2 regions of the Streptomyces sp. TAA204 genome follow, and region 2 is predicted to be linked to the other one. Evidence: riboswitches for the same ligand, from Rfam matches in the RefSeq annotation. Region 2 holds a riboswitch; the other holds the start of a gene.
What was found. Region 2 has a riboswitch for cobalamin ahead of H343_RS0112555 (cobalamin biosynthesis protein). Riboswitches for the same ligand answer to the same signal wherever they lie in the genome.

Region 1 (8,108 bases), on a different contig from region 2:
CGTGAGGACCTGATCGCCGAGGACTCCTCGGAATATGACGCGCTCGCGGCGCTGGACAGGCTCGGCGAGGCCCCCGCCGGTTTCCGGCTGCTGCCCGCGCACCCCTGGCAGTTCCAGCTGCTGCACCGGCACACCGCCTTCGCCGCCCTGCTCTCGCGGGGCGCGGTGCACGACCTGGGCACCTCCGACGCCGCGGTCACCCCGACCGCCTCGGTCCGCACCGTGTACGACGGCACGACGTTCCTGAAGTTCAGCCTCGACGTGCGCATCACCAACTGCCTGCGCAAGAACGCACACTACGAACTCACCGGAGCGGTGGCCCTCACCCGGCTGCTGCGGCCCGTGCTCGAGGATCTGACCGTGCGCCACCCCGGCGCGGCGGTGCTCCGCGAGCCCGCGTACCGCAGCCTCGCGGTGCGCGGCCCCGACGGCCGCACGGACCGGACGCTGCTGGAGGGCTTCGGAGTGATCGTCCGGGAAGGTCTCGGACCTTACGTCCCCGTCGGAACCACACCGCTGCTGGCGGCCGCCCTCGCGGACGAATACCCCACCGGTCCGGGACGGGTCGCCGCCCTGCTGGACGGCGCGGGTCCGTCCGCCGCCGCCGCGTGGTGGGGCAGCTACGTGGACCTCATCGTTCCGCCGGTGCTGTCCGCCTTCTTCCTGCACGGGCTGATCCTCGAACCGCACCTGCAGAACGTCGTGGTCTGCGTCGACGGGGACGGCGCACCGGTGCGGGTGGTCTTCCGCGACCTCGAGGGCACCAAGCTGGTGTCCGGAACGCACCGCGACGCTCTGTCCGGGCTGCCCGGAGAGGTCGCCCGTTCCCTCACCTACGACATCCGCCGCGGCTGGGACCGCGTCGTCTACTGCCTGCTCGTCAACCATCTCTCCGAGATGCTGTCGGCCGTCGCCGACCTGCACCCCGGTACGGAGCCGGCACTGTGGCGACGCGTCCGCCACACGCTCGCCCGGTGCGCCGGAAACCTGGGCGACCCACCGCCGCTGCGGGCACTGCTCGCCGGGGAGGCGCTGCCCGCCAAGGCCAACCTCCTCACGCGCTGGCAACGCGTGCCGGACCGGGAAGCCGACTACGTCCGGCTGCCTTCCCCGCTGACCCACCCGGCCGTGACGAACGGAGCTGTCGGTTGAACCTGCTCACCCGGGCCGTGCGGGAGACCGCACTCGCCCTCGGCCCCCACGAACTGCCCTGCTACATCTACGATCTCGACGCGCTGCGGCAACACGCCGCCACCGTCCGCGCGGCCCTTCCCGAGTCCGTGGAGCTGTACTACGCGGCCAAGGCCAACCCGGACACGGAGATCCTGCGGACGCTGGCGCCGTTCACGGATGGATTCGAGGTCTCCTCCGGCGGGGAACTCGCCCACGCAGCCGCTACTGTTCACGGTCAGCCTCTCGCCTTCGGCGGCCCCGGCAAGACACCCGAGGAGATCGCGGCAGCCCTCACCGCCGGCGTGCGGCGCTTCCACGTCGAGAGCCTTCACGAACTGCGGCTGCTGGCCCGGCTGGCTTCCCGTCACCACCGGGAGCCTGCGGCGACGCCCCGTGTCCTGCTGCGCTTCAACCCGCCCCTCTCCGCGGACGCCCTGGCCGGCAGCGCACTGGCCATGGGAGGCCGGCCCACGCCCTTCGGGATGAACACGGCCGAAGTGGCCGAAGCCATGGGGATGTTCGCCCGTCACGAGCTGCAAGGACTCGAACTGGCAGGTCTGCACGCCCACTTGGCGAGCGGTCTGGGTGCCGGCGCCCAACTCGCGCTCACCGGGGAGGTCGCCGCCGGGGCCACGGAACTCGCCGCCCGGTGCGGCGTCCGGCTGCGCGAACTCACGGTCGGCGGCGGCATGGCCGTCGACTACTCCCGCCCGGCGTCGCGCTTCGACTGGCCCTCCTTCGGGGCCGGGCTGGCCCGACTCGCAGAGCGGCATCCCGGACCCGTACTGCGGATCGAGCCGGGGCGTGCGCTGACGGCGTACTGCGGCTGGTACGCGACGGAGGTGCTGGACGTGAAGAGCAGCCACGGCGAGGAGTTCGCCGTCGTCCGCGGCGGCACCCACCATCTGCGCACGCCGGCGGCCAAGGGGCACGACCAGCCGGCCGAGGTCCTCCCGGTGGAGCGCTGGCCCCATCCTCTGCCCCGTCCGGCCGCGCGGGGCGGCCACGTCAGCTTCACCGGGCAGTTGTGCACCCCCAAGGACGTCCTGGCCCGCGGCGTGCCGGCACCGGGACTCCGGGCGGGCGACAGGGTCGTCTTCGCACTGGCGGGCGCATACGCGTGGAACATCTCCCACCACGACTTCCTGATGCACCCCCGCCCCGGATGCCGCTACCTTCACCCGCCCGAGCCGGCGCTCTGAGCGCGAGGACGGCCGTCCGGCTCTTGGTTCCGGCGAATCCGGCCCGTCACGAGATCCACGACGAGGAACAGCAGCAGCGGTATGCCGAACCATGGCAGCCAGTACCCGACCAGCGCCGTCACCACAGCCCCCGGAGCCAGCACCTTCCCGGGGATGCGCCGCCACGCGCCGCGCGCCGGAGCGCGTCCCGGCCGCGGCAGCCACCCGGTCGGGGCGTCACCGCGCGTGGGGCGGCGCAGCCACCACATCCGGTATCCCCAGAAGATCATTCCGATCAGCGCAAGGGCGAGAAGGGCCAGCACGATCTGGTTGACCAGGCCGAACAGCAGGCCCATGTGCGCGTCCACGCCCCAGCGCGACAGCTTCGCCAGCAGGGGGTAGTCGTCGAAACGGAGGGTCGCGGTGATCTCTCCGGAGTCCGGTGCGACCGCGACGGAGTCCTGCCGCTCGGGCCAGGAACGGGTGTTCTCCTTCACGACGTACGCACTGCCGCTGTCGGCGGGGGGCGTGATGTCCAGGACGCCTCCGAGTCCGGCCTCCCTCGCCTCGCGGACGGCTCCGTCGAAGCCGATGTCCCGGCCGTCCGGCTTCCCCGGTCCGTCAGTGTGCGAAACGGTGGCGGCGACCTCCGGCGTGGGACTGTTCAACTGCTCCCGCAACTGAGTGATGTTGGCCCCCGCGTAGGCGGACCACGTCAGCCCCGTGGCGGACAGGCCCAACAGGCCCGCGGCCGCCCACAGCCCGACCGCGCCGTGCCAGGACCTCACCCGCCGGCGCCCGGGAGGAGCCGACTGCTCCGGCAGCAAGGTGCGGCGCAGCCTGCGGCGCGAGCGACGAAGCCCGACCCACAGCACCAGTCCCCCGGCGACCTCCACCCACAGCCAACTCGCCGCGATCTCACTGTAGTTGCGACCGAACTCGCCCAGGTGCAGGTTGCGGTGCAAATCGTCGAACCACGCCCGGACCGGCAGCCACTGGCCGAAGGTCTCCAGCGTGCCCAGCACCGAGTGGTCGTACGGGTCGACGAAGGCTGTCCGCGTGTACCCCTCCTTCAGCCCCGGCTCCTCGAAAACGACACGGGTGCTGTCCTCGCGGCCGGGCCCGGTCGTCACCGAGACCAGGGAGCCGTCCGGCGCAGCCTTCTTCGCCGCCGCCACCTGAACCGCCAGCGAGTCCGGCTCGCCCCGGGGGCTCACCTTCAACTCGTCCTGGTAGAGCGTCTTCTCCACCTGAGGCATCGCCGTATAGAAGAGACCGGTCACGGCCGCGACGAGCAGGAACGGCGCGATGAAGACGCCGGCGTAGAAGTGCAGGCGCAGCAGCAGCGCCCGTGTTCCGGACCGCGTGTCCGCCGTCCCGGACGCCGGAGTCCCGGAGGGTGGCTCCTCCAACTGCGTCGTGGCCGCCGTCGTGTTCGCCATGGTGTTCCTCTCCGTGCTCCCATCGGTCCCCACTCGTGGGGTGCCGGCAGGTAGTCGGGCTGAGAGAGGGCGGAGTTCCAACCGGGCGACATGCGGCAGCATGACGTACGTCACATCCGACGAACGCGGCCCCGTTACCGGGCGCCGTCCCGGCCTTGCCGTCAGCCGGTTCGTGACGGTGCCCACGGCGGGCGTGTTCGCGGAAGACGCCGCGTGCACCCATGCCACCGGCCGGTGCGTACTTGTCCTGAGCCACAATGGCGGGGCAGGGCGACGGGGATCAGGAAGCCGGTGTGATTCCGGCACGGTCCCGCCACTGTGACCGGGGAGCGGACCCCAGCAAGGCCACGGCCTGTGGTTGCACGGGCTGGAAGGCAGGGGCGAGCGGTGATCCGGGAGTCAGGAGACTGACCCGTCGCCGTCCACCGACTGGGGCGAGGACACCCCGGGAAGGATCGCGATGCCGAGTCGTGCCGAGATACGCGCAGCCAGTGGCCCAGCACCGAGCAGGCGCACCGTGATGACAAGCGCCGGAGCAGTGGCGGCCGCGGGGCTGCTCACCGGCTGCCCGCCGGAGGACGGTGGGAAGTCCGGCCGCTTCCGTGCCGCGTTCACCGCCGGCGGCTCGCAGGAGACGCTCGATCCGCACGTCGCGCCGAACTTCGTCGATCAGGCGCGTGCGAAGGCGCTGTTCGACACGCTCGCCACGTACGACGACGACATGTCGGTGCGGGCACGCCTCGCGGAGTCGTGGGAGAGCGACTCATCGGGCCGGCGCTGGCACATACGCCTCCGCAAGGCCTCCTTCCACGACGGCGAACCGGTGACGGCGAAGGACGTGCTCTACAGCTACCGCCGCGCCGCGGACCCGGGAACCGGTTCACCGTCCCAACAGCTGCTGTCCGCCATCGACTTCGACGACAGCCGCGCCACCGGCACCCGCGAGGTGACACTGGTCCTGAAGCGTCCGGACTTCGAGTTCCCCACCGCGTTCGCCGGGCCCGGCACGGAGATCATCCCGGCGGGCACCACCAGCTTCCGCCGGCCTGTGGGTTCGGGACCCTTCCGCTATGCCGGGTTCAGGCCCGGAGGCATAGCGCACTTCGTGCGGTGGAAGGGGCACTGGGCCGGACCTCCCCGGATCAACGACCTGGAGATCGTCCCCGTCAACGAGGAGTCGGCGCGCGTGAACGCGCTGCTGTCCGGACAGGTGCAGTACGCGGCCGACATCTCCGGGGCTTTCATCGACCGCCTCGAACGGACCGACGGTGTGCGCGTGTTGACGTCCCGGCAGGCCACTGCTCAACAGGTGCTGCTGCGTACCGGCCGTGCCCCCTTCGACGACCCGAAGCTCGTGGAGGCACTGCTGCTGGGCGTCGACAGGGAGGCGCTGGTTCGGGTGGCGCTGGCGGGCCGGGGCACCGCAGGCAACGACCTGTTCGGCAAGGGCCTGCGGGGCTACCCGCCGGAACTGCCCCAGCGTGAGCGGGATGTGGAGCGCGCGAAGGGCCTGGTGCGCGAGGCCGGTGCCAAGGGGCTCTCCTTCACGCTGGAGACCAGCACGGTCGACGCCTCGTGGGATTCGGCCTCCACCCTCATCGCGCGACAACTGGAGGACATCGGCCTGCACGTCACGCCCCGCAAGCGTGCCTCCACGACCTACTTCAGCGAGATCAAGGAGAAGGGGGTCGCTGCCCTCAACACGACCTCCACGCTGCCCGTTTCGGACTTCCTCCAGCAGCGGATGCGCAGCGGCGCCGCCCGGAACCTCACCGGATTCGATTCCGGGCGTTTCGACGAGCTGATGGACCGTGCGCGCTCCACGCGGGACGAGAAGGAACGGCTGGGGCTCCTGCACCGGGCGCAGCGCATCGCGCATGACGACTCCGGCATGCTCGTGTGGGGGTTCTCGGACGCGCACGACGGAGTCTCCGCGTCGGTCAAGGGCTTGCGTTCGGCCGTCCCGAACTCCCATTTCTGGGCCCGTTTCGACGACGTCGAACTGGGCTGACGTTGCACCGGTATGCCGTGCGCAGGAGCGCGCTGGCTCTCGGGCAGTGCTTCTTCGCGCTCGTGGTGGTCTTCGCGCTGGATTCCCTGGTGCCCGGTGACACGGCCGACGTGCTCCAGGGGGATCACGGAAGCCCGCAGCAGGCGGCGGCGCTGCGGGAGCGGCTCGGCCTGGACGAGCCGGCGTGGCAGCGGTTCTGGCACTGGCTCGGCTCGCTGCTCGCGGGTGATCCGGGCCGTTCGCTGGTGACGGGCCTTCCGGTGGGGGACGAGATCGGACGGCGTCTTTCGGTCTCGGTCGTACTCGCCCTGCCGGCCCTCGCGCTGGTGACGGTCCTGGCGCCGCTGCTGGGCGTCATCTCGGGGCTGCGGGAGGGCACCCGTCTGGACCGGGCTCTCAACACGGCGACGCTGCTGCTGCATTCCGTACCGGAGTTCGTCCTGGCGATGCTGCTGATCGCCTCGCTGTCCGTGGCCGCGGGTCTGCTGCCCGCGACTGCCGCCGGCCTTGACGGGGTGGGCCTGCTGGCACAGCCGAGTGTGCTGGTACTGCCCGTGCTCGTGCTGACCGCCCGCCAACTGTGTGATCTGGCACGGCAGATACGCGTCGGCGTCGCCGAGCAGCGGGGCAGTCCCCCTGCCGAGCATCTGCGGCTGCTGGGGCTGCCGGAGCGGCGGGTCGTGCTGCGCCACGTGCTGCCCAACGCGCTGGCGGCCGCGAGCCAGCAGTTCGCCCGCTGTGTCGAGGGGCTTCTGGGCGGAGCGCTGATCGTCGAGTCCCTCTTCAGCGTCCAGGGCGTCGGCACGGGTTTCATCCAGGCCGTGCAGAATCGTGACACGCCTCAAGTGCAGTCCTACGCCCTGCTGTTCGCGGGCACCGTCGTCGTGGTCAATCTCGCCGGCGACCTCGTCTCCCAACGGCTGGCGCCTCGCAAGGAGGCGTTGGCATGACCCAACCGGAAGCCGCCTCCTCCCTGCGGAGAAACCGTCCCCGCATCCGCCAGGGACTCACGACGGCCGACCTCCTGGCCGGCGTGTTGCTCAGCCTGCCGTTGCTTTTGGCCCTGATCGGCCCGTTCATGGCGGGCTCCGGTGACCCGCCACCGGGTTCTGTCGCGCTGCCATCCCAACCTCCCGGCCCCGGGCACCCGTTGGGCACCGACGTGCTGGACCGCGACGTGCTCTCGCTGGTGCTCCACGGCGGTTCCTCGGTCATCGGCGGGACGCTGGCGGCCTTGTTGCTGAGTTACGTGATCGCGGTACCGCTCGGGCTGCTGGCCGCGGGGACGCGGCGCTGGCTGGACGAGACGGTCATGCGCGCCCTCGACCTGGCGCTGGCGCTGCCCGGCCTGATGATCCTTCTGACACTGGCGGCCACCGGACGCTCCAGCTGGGCCTGGCTGATCGCGGTCACGGCGGCGCTTCAGGTTCCCTCCGTCGCCAGGCTGGTGCGAGCCGCGGCGCTGGACCCCGGATGCCGCACCGTCGTCGAGGCACTGCGGATGCAAGGACGCGGCTGGGTGTACGTCCATCTGCGCCACCTCACCCGCGAGTTGACCGGGCCGCTCGCCACCGACGCAGGTGCCCGCTTCTCCGGTGTGCTCTATCTGATGGCGTCCGCGAACTTCCTCGGCCTGGGACTGCCTTCATCCTCACCCGACTGGTCTGTGCTCATCGAGCGCAACAGCGATGCCCTCTTCGCCCAGCCCGCTGCCGTGCTCGTACCCGCCGGACTCCTGATGTCGCTGTGCGTCGGCGGAAACCTCTGCGTCGACCGGGCACTGGCCCGCAGGAGGAGGGCCGGATGACGCAGCACGCACCGCTCCTTGAGGTCCGCCGTCTCTCCGCGCACGCCGCGACGGCGGCCCGTCCGCTGCTGCACGACGTCTCACTCACCGTCCCGGCGGGACGCGTGACCGCAGTCGTCGGCCCTTCCGGCAGCGGCAAGACCACTCTCGGGCTGGGCGCGCTCGGCGCCTCGCGGCCCGGGACACGGCTCCAGGGCGAAGTGCTTCTGGAGGGTGAGGACCTGCTGGCGCTCGACGAGCCGTGCCGCCGGGCACTGCGGTCCGGAAGCGCCGGACACCTCGCGCAGCACCCGGAGACCGTGCTCGACCCGCTGCGACGCGTCGGCCGCGCCCTCAGGGAGCTCGCTGCACTGCGCCGCAGTGCGCCCGGCACCCGTGCGGAATCGGTCCGGGCAGCGTTGGAGACGGCGGGTCTGCCGGGCGCGGAGATGCAACGGAGGCTCCCGCACCAGCTGTCGGGCGGTGAGCAGCAGCGGGTGGCGCTCGCCTCGGCC
Region 2 (8,108 bases):
TCATCAGCGCGGTCGGCTCGGTGCGCGCGGCGGCCGCCTGCATCGCCTGTGCGCGGCCGATCTCGGCGCCCTCCCGCGTCACGAACGAATTCAGCGACATGTTCTGGGCCTTGAAGGGCGCGACCTTGAGCCCTTTGCGCGCCAGCCAGCGGCAGATACCGGCCGTCACGACGGTCTTGCCCGCGTCCGAGGTGGTGCCCGCCACGAGCAGCCCTCCTCCGAGGCCGGTACCGCCGCGCCGCCCGTCCGTCGCGTCCCCGGTCATCGCCTCCCCCTTCCGGCCCGCACGCGGGCCACAGCGAGCCGTCCGGCGACGCCGGCGGCGGTGGTCGTCAGCTGTGCGAGCAGGCCGACTCTCCGCGAGAGGCGCACGGCCCGCGCGATGTCCGCACACCGCACGGTGCGCCCGGGGGAGTTGAGCACCGGCCGGTGCTCCGTACGCCCCCCGTAGCTGAGGACGCCGCCCAGCCGTACACCCAGCGCCCCCGCGAAGGACGCCTCGACCGGACCGGCGTTGGGACTGGGATGCCCGCCGGCGTCGGCCCGCCAGGCGCGCAGGGCTCCGCCCGGACACGGGCCCGCCAGAGCGGCGAGCAGCGCGGTCAGCCTCGAACCCGGCCACCCGGCCAGGTCGTCCAGCCTCGCCGCCGCCCATCCGAAGTGCCGGTGGCGCGGGGAGCGGTGACCGACCATCGCGTCGAGGGTGTTCACCGCGCGGAAGGCCGCCGCGCCGGGCGCTCCGGCTGCGGCACCCCACACCAGGGCGCCGACCACGGCGTCGGAGGTGTTCTCCGCGACCGACTCCACGACGGCCCGCGCGATGCCCTCCGCGTCCAGCGTCTGCGGGTCACGGCCGCACAGATGCGGCAACAGCCGTCGTGCGCCGTCCACATCGCCCCGGTGCAGGGCCGCGCCGACGGCCAGTGCCTCGCGGCCCAGTCCGCTGCCGCCCAGCACGGTCCAGGTCACCGCCCCTGTGAACGCCGTGCCCGCCGCCGCGCCGCCGGCGCCCCGCACCGCTCGGGAGAGGGCAGCCGTTGCTGCGGCCGCACCCGCCACGCACAGCGCGGTGTACGCCGCGCCCGCCGCACGGTGGTCCCGCCACAGGGCGCGCTCCGCCGCGGCGGCGGCCCGTCCGAAGGCGGCGACGGGATGTCCGCGTCGCGGGTCTCCCAGCAGGAGGTCACCCAGATGACCGAGGGCGGCGCCGAAGGCGTAGGAGTAGGCGTGCTGAGCCCGCATCCGTCAGCGGGCCGTCATGCCTCGGAGACACGGTGCGCCCGCCTGACACGGCGGCGCGGGTGCCCGCCCGTGAGCGTACGGGGACGGGGACGGGGATGCGGCCGGGAAGCCACGCATGGCGGAGTCCTCACTCAGGGTCCTCGCCCTGGCTCGACGTACCGGCGGCGAGAGTCTCCTGGCTCCCGGATCGCAGCGCCCCCCGGCCTTCCAGCCCGTCGATCGGGTGGGCCGTGGCCAGTGGTGGGAGTGCGCTCCCCGGTGACAGTGGCGGGACCGCGCCGGATTCGCACCGGCTTCCTCTCCAGCCGCCGTTGGGCAACGGGCAGTCCACCACGTACGGGGAGGGGCGTCAACTCGCCGCTGACCTGCGGCGGGAGAGTGTGAGCAGGCACACGGAGCAGGGGCGGCCCATCAGTTGGGAGTGACGCGCTCGGCGACACGGAAGGGGTACGGGAGTGTCCCGTACCCCTTCGGGGCGCACGTGCGCGCCGGGTGAGGAGGCCGCCGCGGCGGCGTTCAGCCCGCGGTGATGATGTAGATGCCGTAGGCCACTGCCGCGGCGCACAGCGTGAAGCAGGCGTACGCGCCCGTGCGGGCGAGCACCGACGGTCCGCCCGTACGGCCGGCGGAGGTGCCGACGATGCCGAGCGTGAACACGCCGACCAGTCCGACCGTCGCCACGAGGCTGATGCCGAATACCTGGCCGAGCGCTGCCCAGTCGATTTCCATAGCGCTTCCCTGTCTGCTGTCCGGTCTTGTCGGTTCCGGTCTGTCTGCTCCGCGGCCGCTGTCCGGCCGCTGTCCGGACGGTGCACGGTCGGTGCACCGTCCGGGCCGTGCGGACCCGCCCCGGGGCGCTAGCCGAGGCTGGAGCCCGCCCACTGCCGTTCGGACTCGGTGTGGCTCCCGGAGCGCTCCCCGGGAGCGGCGACCGCCGCCGGACCGTCCGGTTCGGCCTCCTGCACAGCGGAGGGGATGACGGGCTCGGCCGCATTCCCCGCGTCGTCCATCTGGTCCCGTACTGCCGCATTGTGCGCGGCGGCGGTGGGCGGCGGTGCGAGTGCCTGCATCGCCGCGTCCACGACCCCGGTGTCCTTCTGCGCCGGCTCGTCCGCGGCGATGGGCGGCGCGTCGTTGACGTTCGTGTGGTCGACGGGCTGGCTGCGCGAGGCGAGCCAGATACCGCCGCTGATGACCACCGCGAGCACCGCGACCGTGGCGACGCCCCAGTCGCCCTGCTGGGCCAGTACGGCCGCACCGGCGGCGATCAGTCCGGCGGCCGGGAGCGTCAGGCCCCAGCCCATGACCATCCGCGCCGCCGTCGACCAGCGCACTACGCCGCCCTTGCGGCCGACGCCGGAGCCCATGATGGCGCCGGAGCACACGTGCGTGGTGGAGAGGGAGAAGCCGATGTGGGAGGAGGCGAGGATCGTGACGGCGGCGCTGGTCTGTGCCGCGAACCCCTGGGGAGGCCTGATGTCGGTGATGCCCCTGCCCATGGTGCGGATGATCCGCCAGCCGCCGAGGTAGGTGCCCAGCGCGATGGCCAGGCCCGCGGAGACGATCACCCAGGTGGGCGGGTCCGCCTGGGGTGCAAGTACGCCGCCGGTGATCAGGGCCAGGGTGATGACGCCCATGGTCTTCTGCGCGTCGTTGGTGCCGTGCGCGAGGGAGACGAGCGCGGCGGAGGTGATCTGTCCTGCCCGGTAGCCCTTGGCCGTGTGCTCCTCGTCGGCGTTGCGGGCGGCGCGGTACGTCAGCCGCGTCGCGAAGAGCGCGGCGAGTCCGGCGACGAGCGGAGCGGCGAGAGCGGGGATGAGCACCTTCATCACCACGGTTCCGCCGTTGATCGAGCCGAAGCCGACGGCGGCGATCGAGGCGCCCATCAGCCCGCCCATCAGAGCGTGCGAGGAGCTGGAGGGGAGCCCGGCGAGCCAGGTCAGCAGGTTCCACAGGATCGCACCGACCAGGCCGGCGAAGATCACTTCAGGCTGTATGCCGGAACCTTCGTTGATGATTCCCGAAGAGATGGTCTTGGCGACCTCCACGGACAGGAACGCGCCGATCAAGTTGAGGACCGCCGACATCGCCACCGCGGTCTTGGGCTTGAGTGCCCCGGTGGAGATGGTGGTGGCCATGGCGTTGGCCGTGTCGTGAAAGCCGTTCGTAAAGTCGAACACCAAGGCCGTGACGATCACGATCCCGATGAGAAGCGTGATGTGTTCCATTCACCCAGGCACAATCAGTCGAAGGTCAAGGACTCGTTGAACGTAGGGACGGTGGGTGAACGGGAGGTGAACTGCGGCAGGCTTCGGCGTGTCGCTCCCCGCTGTCTGTTGTGAGCGGTACCACACCCCGTCACCTCGCCCCCTTCAGCCCCCGCAGCAAGCCGTCCCGCGGCGTGAGCTGACCGCCGCGGCCACCCGGAGGGAGCCGGATGCACAGTGCCTGGCAGGAGTTGGTGGACACCGCCCGCCGTACGGCTGCCGAGGGGCTCGTCGTGGGCACCTCGGGCAACGTCTCCGTACGCGTGGGGGACACGGTGCTCGTCACCCCGAGCGGCGTCCCCTACGACCGGCTCGGGCCCGGCGACCTGTGCGCCGTCGACCTCGAAGGACGCCGCACCGCGGGAAGTCTGCGTCCCACCAGCGAACTCCCCGTGCATCTCGCGGTCTACCGGCACACGGCCGCCCGTGCCGTCGTGCACACCCACGCCGTGCACGCCACCGCCGTCTCCGCCCTCGTGGACGAACTCCCCGCCGTCCACTACATGACGGCCGCGCTGGGCGGCCCCGTCCGGGTCGCCCCCTACGCCACCTACGGCAGCGAGGAACTCGCCGCCCGCATGCTCGACGCCCTCGACGGCCGCAGCGCCTGCCTGCTCCAGAACCACGGCACGGTCGCCTACGGCGACGACCTCGGCCAGGCGTACGAGCGGACCGCGCAGCTGGAGTGGATGTGCCGCCTGTGGCTCACCGCCTCCTCCCTCCCCGGCCGCGAGCCCAGCCTGATCCCTCCGGCCGAACTGCGCCGTGTGGCGGAGAAGCTGAGTGGCTACGGGCAGCCCCGGCCGGAGTGAGCCCGGCCCACGGCCGTCCGCGTGGGCGCCCCGGGTGGCGGATGCCGGGCGGGGATACGAAAATCACCCGGCCGACGCCGCCCACTGGCCCCTGGCGCACTCCAGGCCCGACACTGACGGGATGCGTCTGCGTACGGCGGCCGTCGCCGCCACCTCCGTGCTGGGCGTCGGAGCGGCAGCGGTCGCCGCGGGACGGTACGCCGCCGACGCCGCGCTGCGGCCCGCCCGGTCCGGAGCCTCACCACGCGGCAGGCTCCCGGCGGGATTCGGCGGCCCCGCGCTGACCGTGCACGAGGCCGGTGACGGCTTCATCTCCCTCACCCGCTCCCTCACCTCGCTGCTCCCGGGCACCTACGGGCTCACCGGACGCGACTGCCATGCCGTTGTCGGCCCGGTCCTGGAGCCCGGGGCGGACGGCCGGGAGCCGGTGGCGGTGACAGCCGACACCGTCGTACGCCGCCTGGAGCGGGTCACCCGCGGCGAGCCGGTCCCCGGCAGCAAGGTGTGGCTCACCCCGCAGGTGTGCACGGGAGGTCCGGGGGACGCCGTCGGGGCCGACCGCGACGTCGTCGAGGTGCCGGGCGAACTCGGGCCGCTGCCCGCCTGGTTCGTACCCGGCCGGCGGGATCTGTGGGTCATCACGCTGCACGGCCTCGGGACCGGCCCCGAGCAGGCCCTCCCCCTGCTTCCCCTCTACGCCGGACTGCAGCTCCCAGTGCTCGGCCTGTCCTACCGCGGCGACCCCGGCGCCCCCGCGCCCCCCGACGGCGTGCGTCACCTCGGGGACACCGAGTGGCACGACGTCGAGGCCGCCGTGCGCTACGCGGTGCGGCACGGGGCGGAGAGGGTCGTCCTGCACGGCTGGTCCAGCGGCGCCTCCATGGCCCTGCGGGCCGCCGACGAACTGCGGCTCCGCCCCGGAGCCGCCCCCGGCGAGGGCAGTGCCGCGGGCAGGATCAGCGGACTCGTCCTGGACTCGCCCGTGCTGGACTGGCCGGCCGCTCTGCGCTCCCTGGCCTCCGCCCGGCACATCCCGCGCCCGCTCCTGCCGCTGGCCGTACGGGCAGCACAGGGGCGCGCCCACGTCGACGCGGACCGGCTCGGCGGGGCGATGGACCCGGCCGACCTGACCGTTCCCGCTCTGCTGCTGCACGGGCCGGACGACACCGTCGCCTCATGGCAGACCTCCAGGGAGTTCGCCGAGGCGCGCGAGGACCTCGTCAGCCTCTTCAGCCTGCCGGACGCGCCGCACGCCGCGATGTGGAACGCCGGCCCCCTCCAGTACGAGGAGAAGCTCCGGCATTTCCTGCGGCCCCTTCTGTGAGCCGGATGACCGGACACGCGGGCGCCCCTCGCCCTCCTCGGGCCGGCGGGCGCTGCGAAAGGCCTTCCGGGCGGCGTTTTCGCTCCTCAACTGCCTTTCGCAAGGCGGAGGTTCACTCCCCGTCAAACAAGCGGAGTAGGCCATTCCGGGGTCCCGTTTGGGGTTTGCGCCGCTGACCGTGAAGACTGCCCCTGTGACGCCGTCCCGTACCCCGCGAGACAACCCGCTCCGCCTCGTCCCCACGCGGCCCATCGCCGCTGCCCGGCGCACGGTGACCGCCCGGCGCGCGCGCCCGTCCCCGCCGCCGCCGGAGGGCCTGCCGCCCCGCGAGCAGCTGGCCCGGCACGCACGGTCCGCACTCGCGGACGCGGTGCTGCTCGCACGCTGGGCAGAGCGCAACGGAGCCCTTCCCGGCAGCGGACCGGAGGCCGAGCGCGCCGCCGACGCCCTGCGTATGCCCGTGAGGCACGTACGCACCCACTGGGACCGAGCGCGCCTCGCCGGACTCATCGAGCTGCACGGCGAGACGGCGCGGCCCGGCTGGCGGCTGCGCGCGTGGGAGCGTGACGACGGCGCCGTACTGCGCGGCTGGGTCGCGCTGTTCGACGCGTGGTCCCTGGCCTATCCCGCGCCCACCCCGGCCGATCCCGGGCTGGTCGCCGAAGTGGTGGAGGCCGCACCGCAGTTGCTGTCGGTGATGCACCTGACGGCCGGACCGCTGACCTTCTCCGCACTGCACGACCTCCTCGTCCAGCGCGTCACGGAACTGCGCGCGGAGCGGGACGGTGCCGAGCGGGACAGTGCCGAGCGTGAGGGCTCCGAGCGTGAGGGCGGCCCCGAGTCCGTTTCCGAGCCCGCCCCCGGCCCCGTCCCCGAGCCGGCCGCCGGGACGGGCGGCGGGACGGGCGGCGCCCCCGCGCACGCAACCGCGGCCCGCACACCCGCGGACGTCTCCCTCCCGGGCCTGCTCGACTGGGCGCTCGACGGCTTCGCCGCCGTCGGCGCGCTGACCCGCTGCCCCGATGTGGAGGCGCCTGCCGCGCCGCAGGGCTTCGAGGAGGATGCGGGAGTGCGCCACGGCTCGGCCGTGCTCACCCCCCTGGGCAACTGGGCGGTGTGGACCAAACTCGAACAGATCTGCGTCGCCGCTCAGAGCCCCGCCGGCAACATCGAGCAGCCCGCTCCGGACATGCTGCGCGGCTGCGCGCGGCTGACGCCGGGGCCCGCCCGTGACGAGTACCGCGCCTGGCTCGCCGCCCGCTCCACCGGCACGGCCATCACCGAACTCCTCGCCGCCGCCCGGGGCGAGGACGCCCTCATCCGCGGGCTGGCCTTCGAGGCGCTGCGCGTCGTCGGCGCCCCGGCCGAGCCGGCCGTACGGGAAGTCTCGCAGGAGCCCACCCTGCGCCCGTACGCGCTGCTGTGGCTCGCCGAGCACGACGGGGCCGACCCCGAGGACCTCGCGGGCGGCGCCCCGGGCGTGCTGACCCGGCAGGAGGCGACCTGGCTCTGGGTGGACACCGCGGCGGCCGTCACCGACCACGGTGAACAGCGCCTGCTGGTGGATCACTTGGAGACGGCCGTGCAGGGCACAGTTCCCCGCCTGCTGGAGGAGGTGCGCGCCACCGGCCACCCCCGCACCGTGCAGGTCCTGGTCGCTCTCGCCGCCGCGCACCCCGATCCGGCTCTCGCCAAGGCGGTTCGCCGGGCGGCCTTCCAGGTGCACACGGGGGGCCGCTGAGCGGCGCGGGTGCGGCGTTCCCGGGCCCGCCGGGCGGAGGGAAATCCGGTTGCGGAGCGCCGCTAGACTGGGCGGCATGGCTACTCCTCTCACGCATTAGCTCCGTACGTCCGCCCCCGCCTCCCGTACGTACGTCCTCACGCCCCTGCCTGGAGTAGTCCGTGATCACCGCCTCCGGCCTCGAGCTGCGCGCCGGCGCCCGCATCCTGATCGAGTCCGCCACCTTCCGCGTCGCCAAGGGTGACCGCATCGGTCTCGTCGGCCGCAACGGCGCCGGCAAGACCACCCTCACCAAGTGCCTCGCCGGAGAGGGCACACCCGCCGCGGGCACCATCACGCGCGGCGGCGAGGTGGGCTATCTCCCGCAGGACCCGCGCACCGGCGACCTCGACGTCTGCGCCCGCGACCGCATCCTCTCCGCCCGCGGACTGGACGTCGTCATCCGCAGGATGCGCGAGAACGAGGACCGCATCGCGCACGGCCAGGGCGCCACCCGGGAGCGGGCGCTGAAGAAGTACGAGCGCCTGGAGACGGAGTTCCTCACCAAGGGCGGTTACGCCGCCGAGGCCGAGGCCGCCACGATCGCCGCCAGCCTGGGCCTGCCCGACCGGGTGATGGGACAGCCCCTGCACACGCTCTCCGGCGGGCAGCGCCGGCGCGTCGAGCTGGCCCGCATCCTCTTCTCCGACGCCGACACCCTGCTCCTGGACGAGCCCACCAAC

Region 1: linked by a shared signal. The riboswitch ahead of H343_RS0101315 (ABC transporter substrate-binding protein) and the one ahead of H343_RS0112555 (cobalamin biosynthesis protein) in region 2 are both predicted to bind cobalamin.

The regions. Positions count from the first base shown of each region.
Region 1 is NZ_AUKW01000001.1:303,656-311,763, forward strand. It holds gene H343_RS0101300 (IucA/IucC family protein) at 1-1,152, shown strand, start outside; gene H343_RS0101305 (type III PLP-dependent enzyme) at 1,149-2,375, shown strand; gene H343_RS28205 (PepSY-associated TM helix domain-containing protein) at 2,351-3,796, opposite strand; cobalamin riboswitch at 4,042-4,226, shown strand; gene H343_RS0101315 (ABC transporter substrate-binding protein) at 4,317-5,807, shown strand; gene H343_RS0101320 (ABC transporter permease) at 5,825-6,757, shown strand; gene H343_RS0101325 (ABC transporter permease subunit) at 6,754-7,614, shown strand; gene H343_RS28210 (ATP-binding cassette domain-containing protein) at 7,611-8,108, shown strand, end outside.
Region 2 is NZ_AUKW01000005.1:396,657-404,764, forward strand. It holds gene H343_RS30315 (cobyric acid synthase) at 1-265, opposite strand, end outside; gene H343_RS0112555 (cobalamin biosynthesis protein) at 262-1,242, opposite strand; cobalamin riboswitch at 1,412-1,541, opposite strand; gene H343_RS0112560 (hypothetical protein) at 1,759-1,971, opposite strand; gene H343_RS30320 (inorganic phosphate transporter) at 2,100-3,470, opposite strand; gene H343_RS0112570 (class II aldolase/adducin family protein) at 3,680-4,321, shown strand; gene H343_RS0112575 (alpha/beta hydrolase) at 4,443-5,645, shown strand; gene H343_RS0112580 (hypothetical protein) at 5,917-7,386, shown strand; gene H343_RS0112585 (ABC-F family ATP-binding cassette domain-containing protein) at 7,548-8,108, shown strand, end outside.